Regions from separate parts of the Sphingobacterium sp. UME9 genome, predicted to be linked through region 2. Evidence: riboswitches for the same ligand, from Rfam matches in the RefSeq annotation. Region 2 holds a riboswitch; each other region holds the start of a gene.

Region 1 (5,328 bases), 550 kb from region 2:
AAATCAGATGCTAAATAAAGACATGCATTGGCAACGTCTTCTGGTTCGCCGGCACGTTTCAATGGAATTCCGGCTTCCCATCCAGCCACAACTTTAGGATCCAGTACATCAGTCATTTCGGTACGTATAAAACCTGGAGCAACTACGTTTGCACGGATATTACGAGAACCTAATTCTTTAGCGATAGATTTTGTGAACCCAATAATACCAGCTTTTGATGCGGCATAATTTGCCTGACCGGCATTTCCTTGAACTCCAACAACTGAAGACATATTGATAAATGAACCTTTACGGTTTTTCATCATAATTTTCGAAGCAGCTTTTGTAACGTTAAAGACAGATTTTAAGTTGACATTTAATACATCATCCCAATTCTCTTCGGTCATACGCATTAACAAGCCGTCTTTTGTGATACCGGCATTATTTACAACGATATCCAATCCTCCAAAATCGGCAACGATCGCATTGATTAATTGTTCTGCTTCTTCGAATTTTGAAGCGTCAGAGCGATAACCAATCACTTTGGTGCCGAAAGCTTGAAGCTCCTGTTCTAGCGCCTGTCCTTTTTCGACAGAAGAAAGATATGTAAAAGCGACGTTAGCACCATGTTGTGCAAACACTTCCGCAATTTTCCTTCCGATTCCTTTTGATGCTCCTGTTACTAAAGCAATTTTTCCTTCAAGTATTTTCATCTGTATAAGTTATTTGTTCTTCAATTATTCACACTTAGGCATTTATGTCCATTTTCCACGCGCTGTCTTTCTCTCACAGCCCGTCTGTTATTGGAATTCAATACGAAACATGAACTCGTTTCCATTTGGTTTATCTTGGTTATTCCACAGTGCTTGTGTTTTTTCGATGCCGTCGTATTAGCGAATAAATGATCTTGTTTTTTAGCTATTGTGTACACTATTGCCTTTCGATGTTCTGCAAAAATGTTAAAACTATATTATAACACAAAATCTTTCGATAAATAACGGTTTAAAATAGAAAAACATTGTGTGCTGACCTTGTGTTTATCTTGGAGTGGGGGAGTGTTTTCAGGAAACAATTTCAGAATTTTACGGTAAGCGATCGCTCACTTAGGATTATTTTAATAAATCAATGGTATTTTTGAATAAGTGGTTCTAAAAAGTACAGTTTTTTGACAAAAGACTTGGACGTTTACCAAAAACTATATTAAATTTGCATCAATCACAAAAACATGAGCAAAAAATCAAATAAAGAAGTTGACGTTGTTCTGATCGGCGCCGGTATTATGAGTGCTACTTTGGGTACTCTAATCAATGAATTAAGCCCAGACGTTAATATTGAAATTCTTGAGCGTTTGGATGTTGTGGCTGCTGAAAGTTCTGACGCTTGGAATAATGCTGGCACGGGTCACTCTGCCTTATGCGAGTTAAATTATACCCCCGAACAGAAAGATGGTTCTGTAAAGATTGATAAAGCAGTTAAAATTGCTGAGCAATTTGAAGTGTCTAAGCAATTTTGGTCCTACCTCGTTGATAAAGGCATTATTGCCCAACCTGAAAATTTTATCCGTAGTATTCCACACATGAGTGCGGTTTTTGGTGAAAAAGATGCTAAATTCCTAAAGACAAGATGGGAAACATTGACGACCCAAAACTTGTTCAAAGGGATGGAGTATACCGAAGATACGGCATTGTTGAAATCGTGGATTCCATTGATGATGGAAGGACGCGAGGCCGACGAAAAAATCGCTGCGACAAAAATGGATCTGGGTACCGATGTTAATTTTGGGTCGTTGACACGTGATTTGATCGCTAATCTTGAAAATAAAGAAAATATTTCGATCTCCTTAAACCATGAAGTAATCGACATCGAACGTGAAGAAGATGGCCGTTGGGAAGTGGAGGTCAAAGATTTAAAGACAGGAACAAAGAGAGAAATCAAAGCAAAGTTTGTATTTATTGGGGCCGGTGGCCACTCGTTGTTGTTGTTGGAAAAATCTGGAATACCAGAAGCGAAAGGCTATGGCGGATTTCCTGTAGGGGGCCAATGGCTACGTTGTGTAAATGAAGAAATCATTAATACACATCATGCGAAGGTATATGGAAAAGCTTCTGTTGGAGCTCCTCCAATGTCTGTACCGCACTTAGATACACGTTATATTGATGGAAAGCAAGCGTTATTGTTTGGACCTTATGCAGGTTTTTCAACTAAATTCTTAAAACAAGGTTCTTACTTCGATTTACCCGCTTCTATCAAACTGTCCAATATCCGTCCGATGTTATCAGCCGGACTTGACAACTTACCTCTGACGAAGTATCTTATTACTGAAGTCATGAAGTCACCAAAAGATAAACTAGAGTCTTTAAAACAATTTATGCCTACAGCTAAATTGGAGGATTGGGTTATCGAGAAAGCAGGACAACGTGTTCAGGTCATCAAGAAAGATGAAAAGAAAGGTGGAATTTTAGAATTTGGTACAGAAGTCGTTTCTAGTGCAGATGGTTCTATTGCAGCGCTATTAGGAGCTTCTCCTGGAGCTTCGACCTCAGTTGCTATCATGATCAGCCTGTTGAAGAGATGTTTCCCTGAACGTGCGAAATCAGATGAATACCGTAAAAAACTACGTGAAATGATTCCTTCACACGGGAAATCATTGAACGATGATGCGCAACTATGTAAAGAAACGCGTACGCGTACGCACAAAGCGTTGAAATTGATTGATATAGAATAATCAATTCGACAGAAAATATACTTATGGGGTGCTTGGAATGACCATGGTCATTCTCGGCTGAGATTATACCCAATAAAAGCGATTGTACCTCCTTGTACAATCGCTTTTATATACCTGATCCAGGTAATGCTGGCGTAGGAATTTAATTTCAATAAAAACGTCCGTTTTTCTCCCATAGGTTTATTATGAATTACACGAAATAATAAACAAGGCGATGACTTCTGAAACAATTTTCGAAGCTTTTATAAAACAGATCCAACAGGCCACCATAGCGGAATGGTTAGGGGTATCCTTTGGTGTTTTACAGGTTTGGTTTTCCCGGCAAAATAAATCGATCAATTACATTTTTGGGATTATTGGTATCTTAATTTCTGTTTACGTATTATTCCATGCGAAACTATATGCAGAAATATTACTACATCTCTATTATTTGATCATGAGCATCTATGGCTGGATCTATTGGAAATATAGTAGTGATGTTGCTGCTCCCATAACGCATTGTGAGCCGAAAGAATGGTGGATAGTAGGGGGAATCTGTGCCCTCGGTTTTTTGTTGTTTTATTTCGGATTGGTACATTTAACGGATTCTGATGTACCGCTTTGGGACTCTGCGGTTTCCTGTACAGCTTGGGCAGGGATGTGGTTATTGGCAAAACGGAAGATAGAAAATTGGATATTGTTGAATATTAGTAATCTGATGGCAATTCCTTTACTGATCCATAAAGGGCTATTTCTTTATTCGGGCTTGACTTTGTTTTTATTTGTTATGGCATTTAGTGGATATTTTAATTGGAGGAGAATAATAAGTGAAGAAAGATATGCAACTCAGTAGCGAAGATATCGCCATTCTGAAAGATAATCAGGCTAAGGGAATCCATCAGAAAACATTGTCGGATGGACAACTCGAGCTCATTTTTCGTCGGAAATGGTTTAAGATTTGGGTTCCCCGTGCATTGGGTGGATTGGGACTGACTCTACCCGAAGGCCTCAACTTATTGGCTGACCTGGCTTATTGGGATGGGGGACTAGCCTGGACAGTAACGTTATGTTCAGGAGCAAATCTCTTTGTCGGTTTTATTGATCCGGTTTTAGGAGATCAGATTTTTAAAACGGATCGGGTTTGTTTCGGAGGAAGCGGACAGGCATCAGGTACAGCTACACGTGAAGGTGAACATTATCGGCTCCGCGGTTTTTGGAGATATGCTACCGGTGCTCCTCATTTAACCCATTTTACCTTAAATGCTGCAATTCAGGAGGCAGGAAAACCCGTGTTGGACGAAAAAGGTGAACCACTGATAAAATCATTTTTTGTGGATCGTGACCATGTACTGGTGCATTACGACTGGGATACATTTGGATTGGAGGCTACGGCTTCGCATTCCTTTTCGCTGGAAGACATACTCGTTGATGGTAGCCAGTCTTTTGAGATTGATGGGGCAAAAAGTACACGTAGCGAGCTGTTGTATCAATATCCCTTTATGCCTTTTGCGGAATTGACTTTACTGGCCAACTTTACGGGAATGTATAAGCGCTTTTTGGATTTAATCGAAAAACTATTTGTGTTAAAAAGCAATCAATCCAAATGGGAGAAGACTGAAAGTAAAGAAGCGTTTAGGGTACTCGATGACTTTCAGCAAGATTATGTTAATCGGACGGAAGCAATAATGAATTTGGTCGCTCTTTCTTGGGTAAATCTTCATGATGGCAATGATAATGCAGCAATTTATGAACAGATAGGGATACAAAGTCGAGATTTTGTGGAATCTATCTTGACAAATACAATAAGACTCTATCCGCATACCGGAATTTCGGGGGCCGCCATCGAACATGAAATCAATATAATCTTCCGGAATATTTTTACGGCTTCGCAACACAAGTTATTGCAAAAGAGCTTATAAACAAAAAAGACTATCCTAGGATAGTCTTTTTTGTTTATAGGACAAATGAAGATTTCGGGAGCATTGCCGATACAATTTAGATGGTCAATTTGTAAGGGAAACTAGTGCTCCTGTCTATCGAAATCCTAATTTGGAAAGCTTTAAAAAGTCTATTGAGGTGGAGATTGAATTCTTTTGTGTTAACTCAAAAGCTGCTATTATCCTAGTCAGCTGTTATTGTGATGTCTCTTTTTCCGAAGGTAGTTTGAAACAAAACAAAAGCAATAGAAAGAAAATCAAATAAGATATATTAAATGCAGCAGCTCCTATCCATCCTCTTAAGTCAGATGGAGGTAGGATTAATTTCAAAGGAAGCTGGTAAATGGTAAGAAATAGCGGACTGATCAATCCTGCCCATTTTGGTAGATTAGTTTTACCAGCAAATATAAAAATTGAAAATATTAAATAGGCGACTAACATCGTGATGATCGCTGTCCCCCATGTGATAAACATTGTTTTTTGAAAGCCAGCGGCGATTTTTAACAAATAGGGGTGGGCGACAGGATCGGTGTTATAGATTGCTTTGTAGATCTCTCCCGTAAAATAGAAAACAGCATGCCCCAAAGGCATAAGCATCACACTGATAACCAGTAAATAGTAGGTTCCCCTGGCATACCATGTATTCTTATCCAAAATGTATTGATATACCAACCAAACACCAGGTAGAAATAAAGTTGCTGTCATCGC
Region 2 (5,328 bases):
ATCGACTCCATACAGTACCTTCGAAATAGTAAGTGGAGCAGCAGTACAATTTACCGGTATCTCCCAAATGCCATTGTTTCCTACGATCCTACATTTGAATCGGCGATGATTTATCACTTGAACAGTAAACTCCAGGTTATAAAAAGTGAATCCATTCATTTTGTATATCAACGGAGAGACTGGACCATTTACAGTTATGATCAACAGAATCGAATTACTGAAGAGATTTCGGGCAGAAATGATCAAAGAGAAAGTCGCGTCCGCTATCAGTATGATAGTCCGGAAACAAGTGACTACTCACTACGCCAAACCTTCGATCAAAGCGATCGACTGACAGCCGAAATCAAGCGATCGTACCGAGCCAACGAAACGATTGATGAGTTTTATTATGAGGGTGTATTACAACAAAAATCTATTGTAAAAGATCTCGGAAACTGTACCTACGAAAGCTTGATATATAACAAGGAGGGAAAGTTAACAGCAAAATACATACAGGCAAAGAAAACCAACTAAACGAACTGAAAAACTGCACTAAGCTCAGACAATAAGATTCTTGATTTTGATAAAAAAATATTCGACGAAATTCGGCAAAAAACACATTTCTGCACTAATTTTGATAGCGATACATAAACGTCAAATTGAGAAAAAGAAAACTGATCAGTCAACACCATCCCATACTCTATTTTATTGCAGTATGGGCGAGAAGAGTGCAGCGCAAAGCCGTTTGGCTATTTGATAATAAGAAATACAGCACAGCTAAATCAGCTGAAAAACTTCCCTTTCGTATTAAAAAGCATCAGTCTGTCTTATTAAAAAAATTGGGCGAAAATAATATGCAACTGCAGATCAACAAAGTTACCAACCTGAAAATTGCAGCAGCACAGATTAATAGCATTCTGATCAGACCGAAGGAAACCTTTTCATTTTGTAAACTCGTTGGACTACCCACTGTAAAAAAAGGATATCTGCCCGGCATGGAGTTATCCTTTGGTGAAGCAAGAGCGGGTATTGGCGGTGGAATCTGTCAAATATCCAACCTCATCCATTGGCTTGTTATCCATAGTCCACTCACCGTCAATGAACGTTATCACCACTCTTTTGACCCTTTTCCTGACGATGGCCGTGTTTTGCCATTCGGTAGTGGAGCTACCGTCTTTTATAACTATCGTGATTATCAATTCACCAACAACACGCCTTACACCTTTCAAATAAATCTCTGGTTCACAGACAAATGTTTAGAAGGTGAATTGAGGATCGATCAAGAACTGGATTTTGCGTATCATGTCTTTGAAAAAGAACATCAATTTCTTAAAATAGACAATCAGTTCTTTCGTAAAAATGAGATTTGGCGCGAGAAGTTTTTAAAGTTTCAGGGTGGAAAAGTTTTAGAGACAGAGCTCTTGACCAAAAATTTTGCCCGCGTCACCTATGTTCCTACTGCGTATATTGAAATTAGTGCCGATCAAAATACGGCCGATTAATTCAACAAGCTAAGTGATCGAAAAATGACTGATATGAAAAGTCCTCTTTTTTGTTTAAGTTTGGTCTGGCTTTGGGGGTATTCTGTATAGAATTGAGATAGTCCCTTTGAACCTGATTCGGTTTATACCGGCGTAGGGAAAAGCAAAAATCCACTGTACAGCATACTCCTTTACTGCACAGGCTATCGCTCTTCTTCCCTCCAAGGCCACAAAGTACATCTTAGCATATGTAAAAAGAATGGAAGATTCAATTATCAATTTATTAGAGCAGCTGAGGGTTGAAAAACCCCTTGTACACAACATCACAAACCTAGTCGTGATGAACAATACTGCCAACGCACTTTTAGCCTTAGGAGCGTCCCCTGTGATGGTACACAGTCCATTAGAAGTACGCGAGGTTGTCGATATTGCACAAGCTCTTGTCATTAATATCGGCACCTTGAGTGAAGAAACAGCCGAAGCTATGCTGGTTGCTACCGAACATGCCAATACCATTGGACGGCCATGGGTACTTGATCCTGTTGGTGCTGGAATATCAGCATTCCGCAATGATTTATTATCCAATCTACTGGATCTCAAACCAACGGTTATTCGTGGAAATGCATCAGAAATCATGACGCTATACAACTTCAACCAACCGAACACAAAAGGAGTCGACAGCACGACAGCAAGTAAAGATGCCCTCCGATTTGGCCAATTATTACAAGAGCAAACCGGCTCCATTATCTGTATTTCTGGAGAAGTAGACTATATCCTTTCACAGCAATACCGGGTTGAAGTTTTTAATGGCAACCCTTTAATGACACAGGTAACTGGACTTGGCTGTAGCGCTACTGCGCTTATTGGTGCATTTCTAGGTGTTACAGACCAATATTTTGAAGCAGCTGTTGCCGGTGTGTCCATTTTGAGCTTGGCGGGAGAACTCGCTGCCCAAACAGCAGCTGGCCCGGGTACCCTGCAATTGAATCTCTATGATGAACTCTATCAGCTCAATGCAGAACGTCTAAAATCAAAGCTCAAGATCAAACGCTATGCGCATTAATCCGCTTTTCCCCTACCCTTTATATTTGGTGATTTCTGAGCGAGACTGTTATCCTCAAAATTGGCTCAGTGTCGCGGAAGAGGCCATTATTGGTGGAGTCGATCTTATACAACTGCGCGAAAAAGCTGACGATCCGGCTACATTTTTGGATAAAGCCTTGCGCTTGAAAAAACTGACCGATCATTATGGTATTCCGCTCGTGATCAATGATGTTGTAGCAATCGCTGCCCAAATCGAGGCATGGGGAGTACATGTGGGTCAAAATGATTTCCAGCCGCTCGCTATTCGTGAAAAATATGGCGATAAATTAACTATTGGCTGGTCAATAGAAGACATGCAACAACTGGAAAGTCAACAAATGTACGCCGTTGACCACCTTGGTGTAAGTCCCATTTTTTCAACGAAAACAAAGGTGGATACGGTTACTGAATGGGGAATTGCGGGTTTAAAACAACTTCGGAGTAGGACGGAAAAACCATTGATCGCAATCGGAAGGATGAACTTACAAACTGCAGAAGAGACCTGGAATGCAGGTGCAGACTCCATTGCAGTCGTTTCGGCCATATGCCAAAGTCAAGATCCCAGAGCTGCCAGTGCACAACTAAAAGAACTATTAAAATGACAAAAGATAAAAAATACCGCGTCCACACTGTACTCAGCATTGCAGGTTTCGACGGTAGTGGTGGTGCAGGTATACAAGCAGACACCAAAACGATATCTGCATTAGGATGTTATGCCATGAATGCCTTAACTGCCCTACCCGTACAGAATACACAAGGTGTAAGAAATATTTATGAAATTCCTACGAACGCTGTCCGAGACCAATTAGATGCTATTTTTGACGACATCTATCCCGATGCAATCAAAATAGGGATGGTACACAACATTGAACTTGTGGAGCTTATTAGCGCCTATTTAAAAGAATATAAAGGACCTATCGTATTTGATCCAGTCATGGTATCGACCAGCGGGCACAAGCTCATTCACGATGATACAATTCAGGCCTGCATAGAACTTCTTTTTCCTTTAGCAACGCTGATTACACCAAATTTAGATGAGGTAAGTGTTTTAGTAGACGAAGTTATTGACAATGTCGAGAAAATGGAAAAAGCGGGAAATAGCTTGTTGGCCAAGGGGTGTCAATCCGTACTGATTAAAGGCGGGCATCTCCAAAGTCAAGAGTTAACATCCCTGTTGTTCCAGCAGAAGAATCCAACAATTGAATTCAAATCACAAAAAATTAACAGCAAAAATACACATGGCTCCGGTTGTTCGCTTTCTTCAGCAATTGCGAGCCATTTGGCACAAGGCGTTGGCCTCGTTAGCGCAGTAGACTTCGCATTGGCCTATATACACGCAGCAATAGCTGGTAGCAAAGACCTCGTCATTGGCAAAGGAAATGGGCCATTAAATCACTTCCACAATCCGATTAAACTTATTCAATATGAACTGGACTGATCATGCCTGGGATTCAATAACATCAATTTATTCAGATATACTTGCTATGCCGTTTATTGTTCAGCTTAGTAATGGCAGTCTTCCCCTGGATAAATTTCAATTTTACATGCAGCAGGATGCTTTCTATTTAGAAGAATTTGGCCGCGTCCTTGCTTTTATAGGTGCTAAAAGCACGGATAATCAACAAGCATTGGACTATTTCGAATTTGGTCGCAATGCGCTTCTTGTTGAACGGGCATTACACGAAAATTACTTTCGGGAATTTGGTTTAAGTCCTGCCGACAAGAGCAACAAAATCGAACCAACCTGCCATCATTATGTCCATTTTCTAAAAAGTGTAGCCGCTTTCGAGTGCGTTGAGGTCGCTATGGCGGCAACACTCCCCTGTTTTTGGATTTATAAGGAGGTCGGAGATCACATTGTATCGACAGCAAATACACAGGGAAATCCCTATTCCAAATGGATAGAAACCTATAGCGGTGAGGATTTTGCACAGGGCGTTATCAAGGCGAAAAACTACGTTGACAAAATTGCAGCAGAAACTACTGCAACAAAACGGGAGAAGATGCGACAAGTATTTATAACAGCTTCCCAATTAGAGTATCAATTCTGGTTAGCAGCCTACAAACGAAGGGTATGGTAAACAAACTATTGTCCGATACCGAACAGTTGATGTTCAAAAATGAGCATTAACGAAAATAGCACTCAGGAACAAAACTAGTGTTAATCAGTATTTTAAACGGATTTAAAGTTTTGGCACTACTATTATACTATAGGTGGCAGTTAACAATAGAGCCTGTGCATAAGCACATAAGAAACGATAAAAAGGGAAATTAAAATGAAACTTTCAGTAACAATAAATTTAAACTAATAACAGAAAATAATGAAAAGAATCTTAACCATTGCCTTTATTTCATTTTTATATGTAGCTCAGGCACAAGAACGCGAAACGCGCAAGATCACTGCTCCAGACGGCATTTCATCGGCAACTTCACTACGTGTGGATTACATTCATTCAAATCGAAATGAAGTTGTTGTTGAAGCAAACAACCCTGAACATTTATCCCTTATAGAAACGACCGTAAAAAACGGTACACTGTACGTACAGTATAAAAGAAATACGCAAATTAGAAATGCGAGAAACAATCGTGTAATTGTTTATTCAAGTAAGATACCAACACGTTTCTCAGCATCTTCTAGCAGTTCAATTCATACCGATGAAACTATTAAGGCCGATAAAATTTCTGTTGACGTATCTTCTTCAGCAAGCATATCTCTTAAAAAATTAATTGCGGATGATATAAGCCTTTCAACCAGTTCTTCGAGTAGTTTAACAACGGATGTGAG
Region 3 (5,328 bases), on a different contig from region 2:
CCGCCGATAGATTTAAAAAACCAACCACCGATTTCGCCAAACATCATGTGGTTGTCTGAAATATCCCGTGTTGCTTTTAAATCCCAGTTCTCCAACAATGTTGTCGCTCCATTTACAATCCACCATCCCCAAGACGGGTAGGTATCTTGTACCGCGACCTTATAGGCTGTCGTTGCATAACCGTTATCTTTTAACGCATTCAATAATGCTTTAGCACCCAATACGCCTACATCCAAATGAAAGTTGGTCTCTTCCACTTTCTTATTCAGGTTGGCGGCAACACGGGCTTTCATTTCATTGGGTACAACGCCCCAATAGAGAGGTACACTCAGTTCGGTCTGTGTTCCATTGCTATAAACACCCTTGGAAGCATCTAAAAATTTAGCGTTGATAGCCGTCTTAATTTTTTCGCTTAGCAGTTCATATTTTTGTTGATCTGCTGTGTATCCAAACAATTTGGCCGCAGCAGCCAAGATGGTTGCATCCACATAAAAATAAACAGATGAGGTCAACTCCAGATTGGACTGTGACTTCACCGGCACCCAGTCTCCACGCCCAAACGTTGTCAACCCAGACGGGCTGATTCCGTCTACATAATCGACATAGCGTTTGATATTTAGGTAGCATTCTTCTAATGCACGTGGGTCTCCATAAAACTGATAAATCTGCCATGGAATGATGGCAATGGTGCTTGTCCAATCCAAACCATTTGCGGTACCGTAGCCCCATCCGCCAGTTGGAATAATATCGGGTAAGACACCATTCTCCTGTTGTTCATCACGATGATCCGCCATCCATTTTTCATAAACTGTTATCCCGTCAAAATTGTATAAAGCTGTTTCAATCGCAAGGTGCCCATCCCCTGTCCAACCGTTCTTTTCGCGCTGCGGACAGTCCGTAGGATAGCCCATCAAATTGGACAAGTAGGCATTGTTGGTCGCTGTCCATAGTTTGTTGACCAACGCTGATGATGTCTTGAGCTGTCCAATAGCAGGCACATCACTATGCATAAAATAGGCGGTCACAGCCGAACTATCCAATGCAATTGCGGCACTGCTGCTAACCTCGACATAACGAAACCCTTTGTAACCGAACTTTGCCATAAACTCATCATCGCGACCACTTAAGGTCAATATATCGGTCTGAAAGGGCTCCTTTTCCTTATCGCCCCGATAATAAACATCAATATTGGACTGATCAAGATGCCCATCCGCCAACAACCGCTCACCATGCTTGATACGCAGAATAGTACCCGCAGCTCCTTTCACTTTAACTTTTGTAATCCCGGCCATATTCTGGCCCATATCGAACACATAGGTACGTTGGTCTATCTTTGTCACTGATTTTGGCTTATAGGACTTCACGAGCCGAATCGGTACCATCTGTTGGGAAACGATATGTGCAGATGGCGCATTTCTATACTGAACAGCCTGCCAGGCCGAATCATCGTATTTTGGTTTATCCCAGTTCGGTATTTCCAGTCTTGCATCGTAATGCTCACCAGTGTAAATATTATTATAAGTGATTGGTCCCGAAGCTGTCTTCCACTGCTTATCCGAAACAATGGTTTCCGTCGTTCCATCGATATAAACGATTTTCAGTTCTAAACAGAATGTTGGCCGGGCCCGCCATGGTGCTTTATCAAAGTTCCAAACGGCCAGTGGTTGATGATTATACCAGCCATTCCCCAAAACAACGCCAATGGCGTTCTCTCCTTTTTGAAGCTGCTGGGTTACGTCCGTCACGACATACAATGTGCGTCGGTCAAATCGAGTATACATTGGATCCAGACGATGGTCGCCAACGCGCTGGCCATTAATGGAAAGTTCATATAATCCTGCTGCGGCAATATATGCGCGGGCAGATTTTATCTGCTTATTTGCCTTAAATTCTGTTCTAAAATAAGGCGTTTCCCGCGCATGAATATCCTTATTGTCGCTGATCCATTTTCCTTTCCAAAGGTCCATTCCCATCATTCCTGTTTCGAAAGATGCTATTTCAGAACGTGTTGATACACCATCCTTATCCCATACTTTAACCCTCCAGAAGTACTTAGTCTGTGGCTTTAACTGTGTGCCGGTATAGGGCACTAACATGGAAGAACTGAGCTGTTTGCCACTATCCCAGCTATCTTTTGTCTCTTTCAGCAGTGCCAGCGAATCTTGCCCTAAAAGGATCTGATAAGCTTGTTGTACCGCACCTTTACGTTGGTCCTCAAGTCGCCAGCTAAGTCTCGGGTGAATTGCATCAATACCCAATGGATTGACCAAATGTTCGCATGTCAACTGCACGACGCTACAGTTGTTTTTAGATTGGGCATAAGTGTTGCTAGCGATACACAACAGTGTTGTCAATAAAATCCTACGCATTAAAAAATACTATTCTTGGTGGTTGTTAAATTGTTTTAGCTGATTCAAAAAACTAATATATCAAATATTTCCCACATACTGACCTGTACTTTCCTGCACAATATGCCTAAGTCTGCAAAATAAAATTCTTGCAACTTTCATAAAAATAACCTTATCTTAGTCGCAACTTTAGGGGTGTCTGCTCGTGCAGGCTGAGATTTTACCCTTATAACCTGATCCGGATCATACTGGCGTAGGGAAAAGTGAGCTGTCTACAAGGTGCATTGCTGTGCCTTTGTGTAGCCATTCCTAAAGTTTTACCAAAAAAATTAAGGAATGGAACTTACAATAAACCATCAGATTCGATTTTTCGACCCCCCACTTACTTCACTTGAAGGCTTGTTGCTTTTGGAATTATCTGGCAAAACTCAGGGTGTGGCTGTGGCCATCAACAACAAAGTCATCCCCAAAAAGGACTGGGCTACGACAACACTTAAACCTTACGATCAGATTATCTTAATTACCGCATCTCAGGGCGGATAGCCATTTCCAAAAAATCAACCGAGTAATTCACCCAATACAGAAAAAATGACAGCTGAAACAATTACGCAATCACCCTTTCCAAATGCAAAGAAAATTTTTGTATCCGGAAAACTATTTCCTATTCAAGTCGCTATGCGTCAAATCTCCTTGAGTCCAACCAAATTAACGAATGGAGAGGTAGAAATTAATCCGCCGGTAACAATCTATGATACTTCTGGACCTTATACGGATGACACCGTCCATATCGATATCCGGAAAGGCCTCCCTCGCCTTCGCGATCAGTGGATCTTGGATCGTCAGGATGTCATACAGCTGGCTAACATCAGCTCTGAATATGGACAAAAACGCCTTTCTGATCCAACGTTGGATGAACTCCGATTTGCGTATAGCCATAAACCGAAAGTAGCCTCTGCCGGTAGGAATGTCACCCAATTACATTATGCAAAGCAAGGCATTATTACCCCAGAAATGGAGTACGTTGCTATCCGTGAAAACCAACGTATCGAGCAGCTCACGGCCAGCACCCCCGGAATGGATCATCAGCATAAAGGACAAAACTTTGGTGCCAGAACACATGATAAAGCTATTACACCAGAATTTGTCCGTGAGGAAATCGCTGCCGGAAGAGCAATCATCCCTAATAATATCAATCACCCTGAAAGTGAACCCATGATTATCGGGCGCAACTTTCTAGTTAAAATTAATGCCAATATTGGCAATAGCGCCGTAAGTTCAAGTATAGAGGAAGAAGTTGAAAAAGCGGTATGGGCCTGTCGTTGGGGAGCCGATACCATCATGGATCTATCCACTGGCAAAAATATTCACGAAACCCGCGAATGGATTATCCGTAACTCGCCCGTTCCAATCGGTACAGTACCGATCTATCAGGCGCTCGAAAAAGTGAAGGGGGTGGCCGAGGACCTTACCTGGGAAATATTCAGAGATACCTTGATTGAACAGGCCGAACAGGGTGTTTCGTACTTTACCATACACGCCGGCGTACTGCTTCGTTATATCCATCTCACGGCATCTCGAGTAACGGGCATTGTCTCCAGAGGAGGGTCTATCATGGCCAAATGGTGTCTTTTCCACCACAAAGAGAACTTTCTTTATACTCATTTTGAGGAGATCTGTGAGATCATGAAGCGATATGATGTTGCTTTTTCACTTGGCGATGGTCTCCGTCCAGGAGCCATTGCGGACGCCAACGATGCGGCTCAATTTGCTGAGCTCGAAACACTGGGCGAACTCACCAAGGTCGCCTGGAAACACGATGTTCAGGTGATGATCGAAGGTCCGGGCCATGTTCCTATGCAATTGATCAAAGAGAATATGGACAAACAATTGGCCTGTTGTGACGAAGCTCCATTTTATACCTTGGGTCCCTTAACAACTGATATTGCTCCAGGTTATGACCATATCACATCAGCCATTGGAGCTGCGATGATCGGTTGGTATGGATGTGCGATGCTTTGCTATGTGACCCCCAAAGAACATCTGGGCTTACCAAATAAAAAAGACGTTAAAGACGGTGTAATCACCTATAAACTAGCTGCCCATGCGGCCGATTTGGCCAAAGGACATCCAGGTGCACAATACCGTGATAATGCCTTGAGTAAAGCGAGATTTGAATTTAGATGGGAAGATCAATTCAACCTTTCCCTGGATCCAGATACCGCACGTGAATATCATGACGAAACGTTGCCGGCAGATGCGGCCAAAGTGGCTCACTTCTGCTCCATGTGCGGTCCCAAATTTTGCTCCATGAAAATTACGCAGGAAATCAGAGATAGTGCCGCACAAGGGATGCTGGAAAAATCGCAGGAATTCATCGCACAAGGAAAAGAGATTTATTCATGATCATCGCTTTGACAGCAGCAGAAACGATCCCTTCTGAAAAAGGGATTATAGATGCTTTGTTCAAAGAAGGACTTGATATCCTGCATTTGCGCAAGTATCATTTTACGGACCTACAAATGTCCAGGTACGTTGAATCTATAGATTCAACGTACCTGGATAGATTGGTCCTACATTCCCACCCTCACCTATCGGTTGAGCTCGGAATCGCGCGTATTCATATGAACGAAAAGAATAGAAAGGATAGATCAACAAATCAAATGCTGCCTACAACAATCTGTTCAACATCTGTGCATGATATCGATCAATTCAATAGCCTTGATGAATGTTGGGCCTATGCTTTTCTAAGTCCATTATTTCCGAGCATCTCTAAAGTGGGGTATGGAGTGCATAATGCAAGGCTGGATCAGCTCCCGTCACGCTCCAACTTTACTGTTGGTCTCATCGGTCTTGGAGGGATAAACCAAGGCAACTGTCTTATTCCGATGCAGCAAGGTGCAGATGGAATTGCCTTATATGGTACTTTATGGAAGCACCCTGATCCAGTTCAAAATTTTATAGCATGCAAACAAAAATTATG

The links. A riboswitch is a leader RNA that binds a small molecule or an ion and turns the genes downstream of it on or off. The one in region 2 is predicted to bind thiamine pyrophosphate.
Region 1: another riboswitch for thiamine pyrophosphate. It lies ahead of pnuC (nicotinamide riboside transporter PnuC); the one in region 2 lies ahead of thiM (hydroxyethylthiazole kinase).
Region 3: another riboswitch for thiamine pyrophosphate. It lies ahead of thiS (sulfur carrier protein ThiS); the one in region 2 lies ahead of thiM (hydroxyethylthiazole kinase).

The regions. Positions count from the first base shown of each region.
Region 1 covers NZ_LZZP01000013.1:1,726,379-1,731,706, forward strand. Annotated here, with positions in the region: gene fabG (3-oxoacyl-[acyl-carrier-protein] reductase) at 1-692, opposite strand, end outside; gene A9970_RS26425 (malate:quinone oxidoreductase) at 1,205-2,704, shown strand; TPP riboswitch at 2,719-2,863, shown strand; gene pnuC (nicotinamide riboside transporter PnuC) at 2,919-3,536, shown strand; gene A9970_RS26435 (acyl-CoA dehydrogenase) at 3,523-4,602, shown strand; gene A9970_RS26440 (DUF6796 family protein) at 4,816-5,328, opposite strand, start outside.
Region 2 covers NZ_LZZP01000013.1:1,179,017-1,184,344, reverse strand. Annotated here, with positions in the region: gene A9970_RS23995 (hypothetical protein) at 1-513, shown strand, start outside; gene A9970_RS23990 (VanW family protein) at 639-1,481, shown strand; TPP riboswitch at 1,545-1,637, shown strand; gene thiM (hydroxyethylthiazole kinase) at 1,720-2,523, shown strand; gene thiE (thiamine phosphate synthase) at 2,513-3,145, shown strand; gene thiD (bifunctional hydroxymethylpyrimidine kinase/phosphomethylpyrimidine kinase) at 3,142-3,981, shown strand; gene tenA (thiaminase II) at 3,968-4,624, shown strand; gene A9970_RS23965 (GIN domain-containing protein) at 4,865-5,328, shown strand, end outside.
Region 3 covers NZ_LZZP01000003.1:1,566,691-1,572,018, forward strand. Annotated here, with positions in the region: gene A9970_RS08320 (alpha-L-rhamnosidase) at 1-2,369, opposite strand, end outside; TPP riboswitch at 2,530-2,625, shown strand; gene thiS (sulfur carrier protein ThiS) at 2,685-2,891, shown strand; gene thiC (phosphomethylpyrimidine synthase ThiC) at 2,937-4,751, shown strand; gene A9970_RS08335 (thiamine phosphate synthase) at 4,748-5,328, shown strand, end outside; gene A9970_RS08340 (thiamine phosphate synthase) at 5,311-5,328, shown strand, end outside.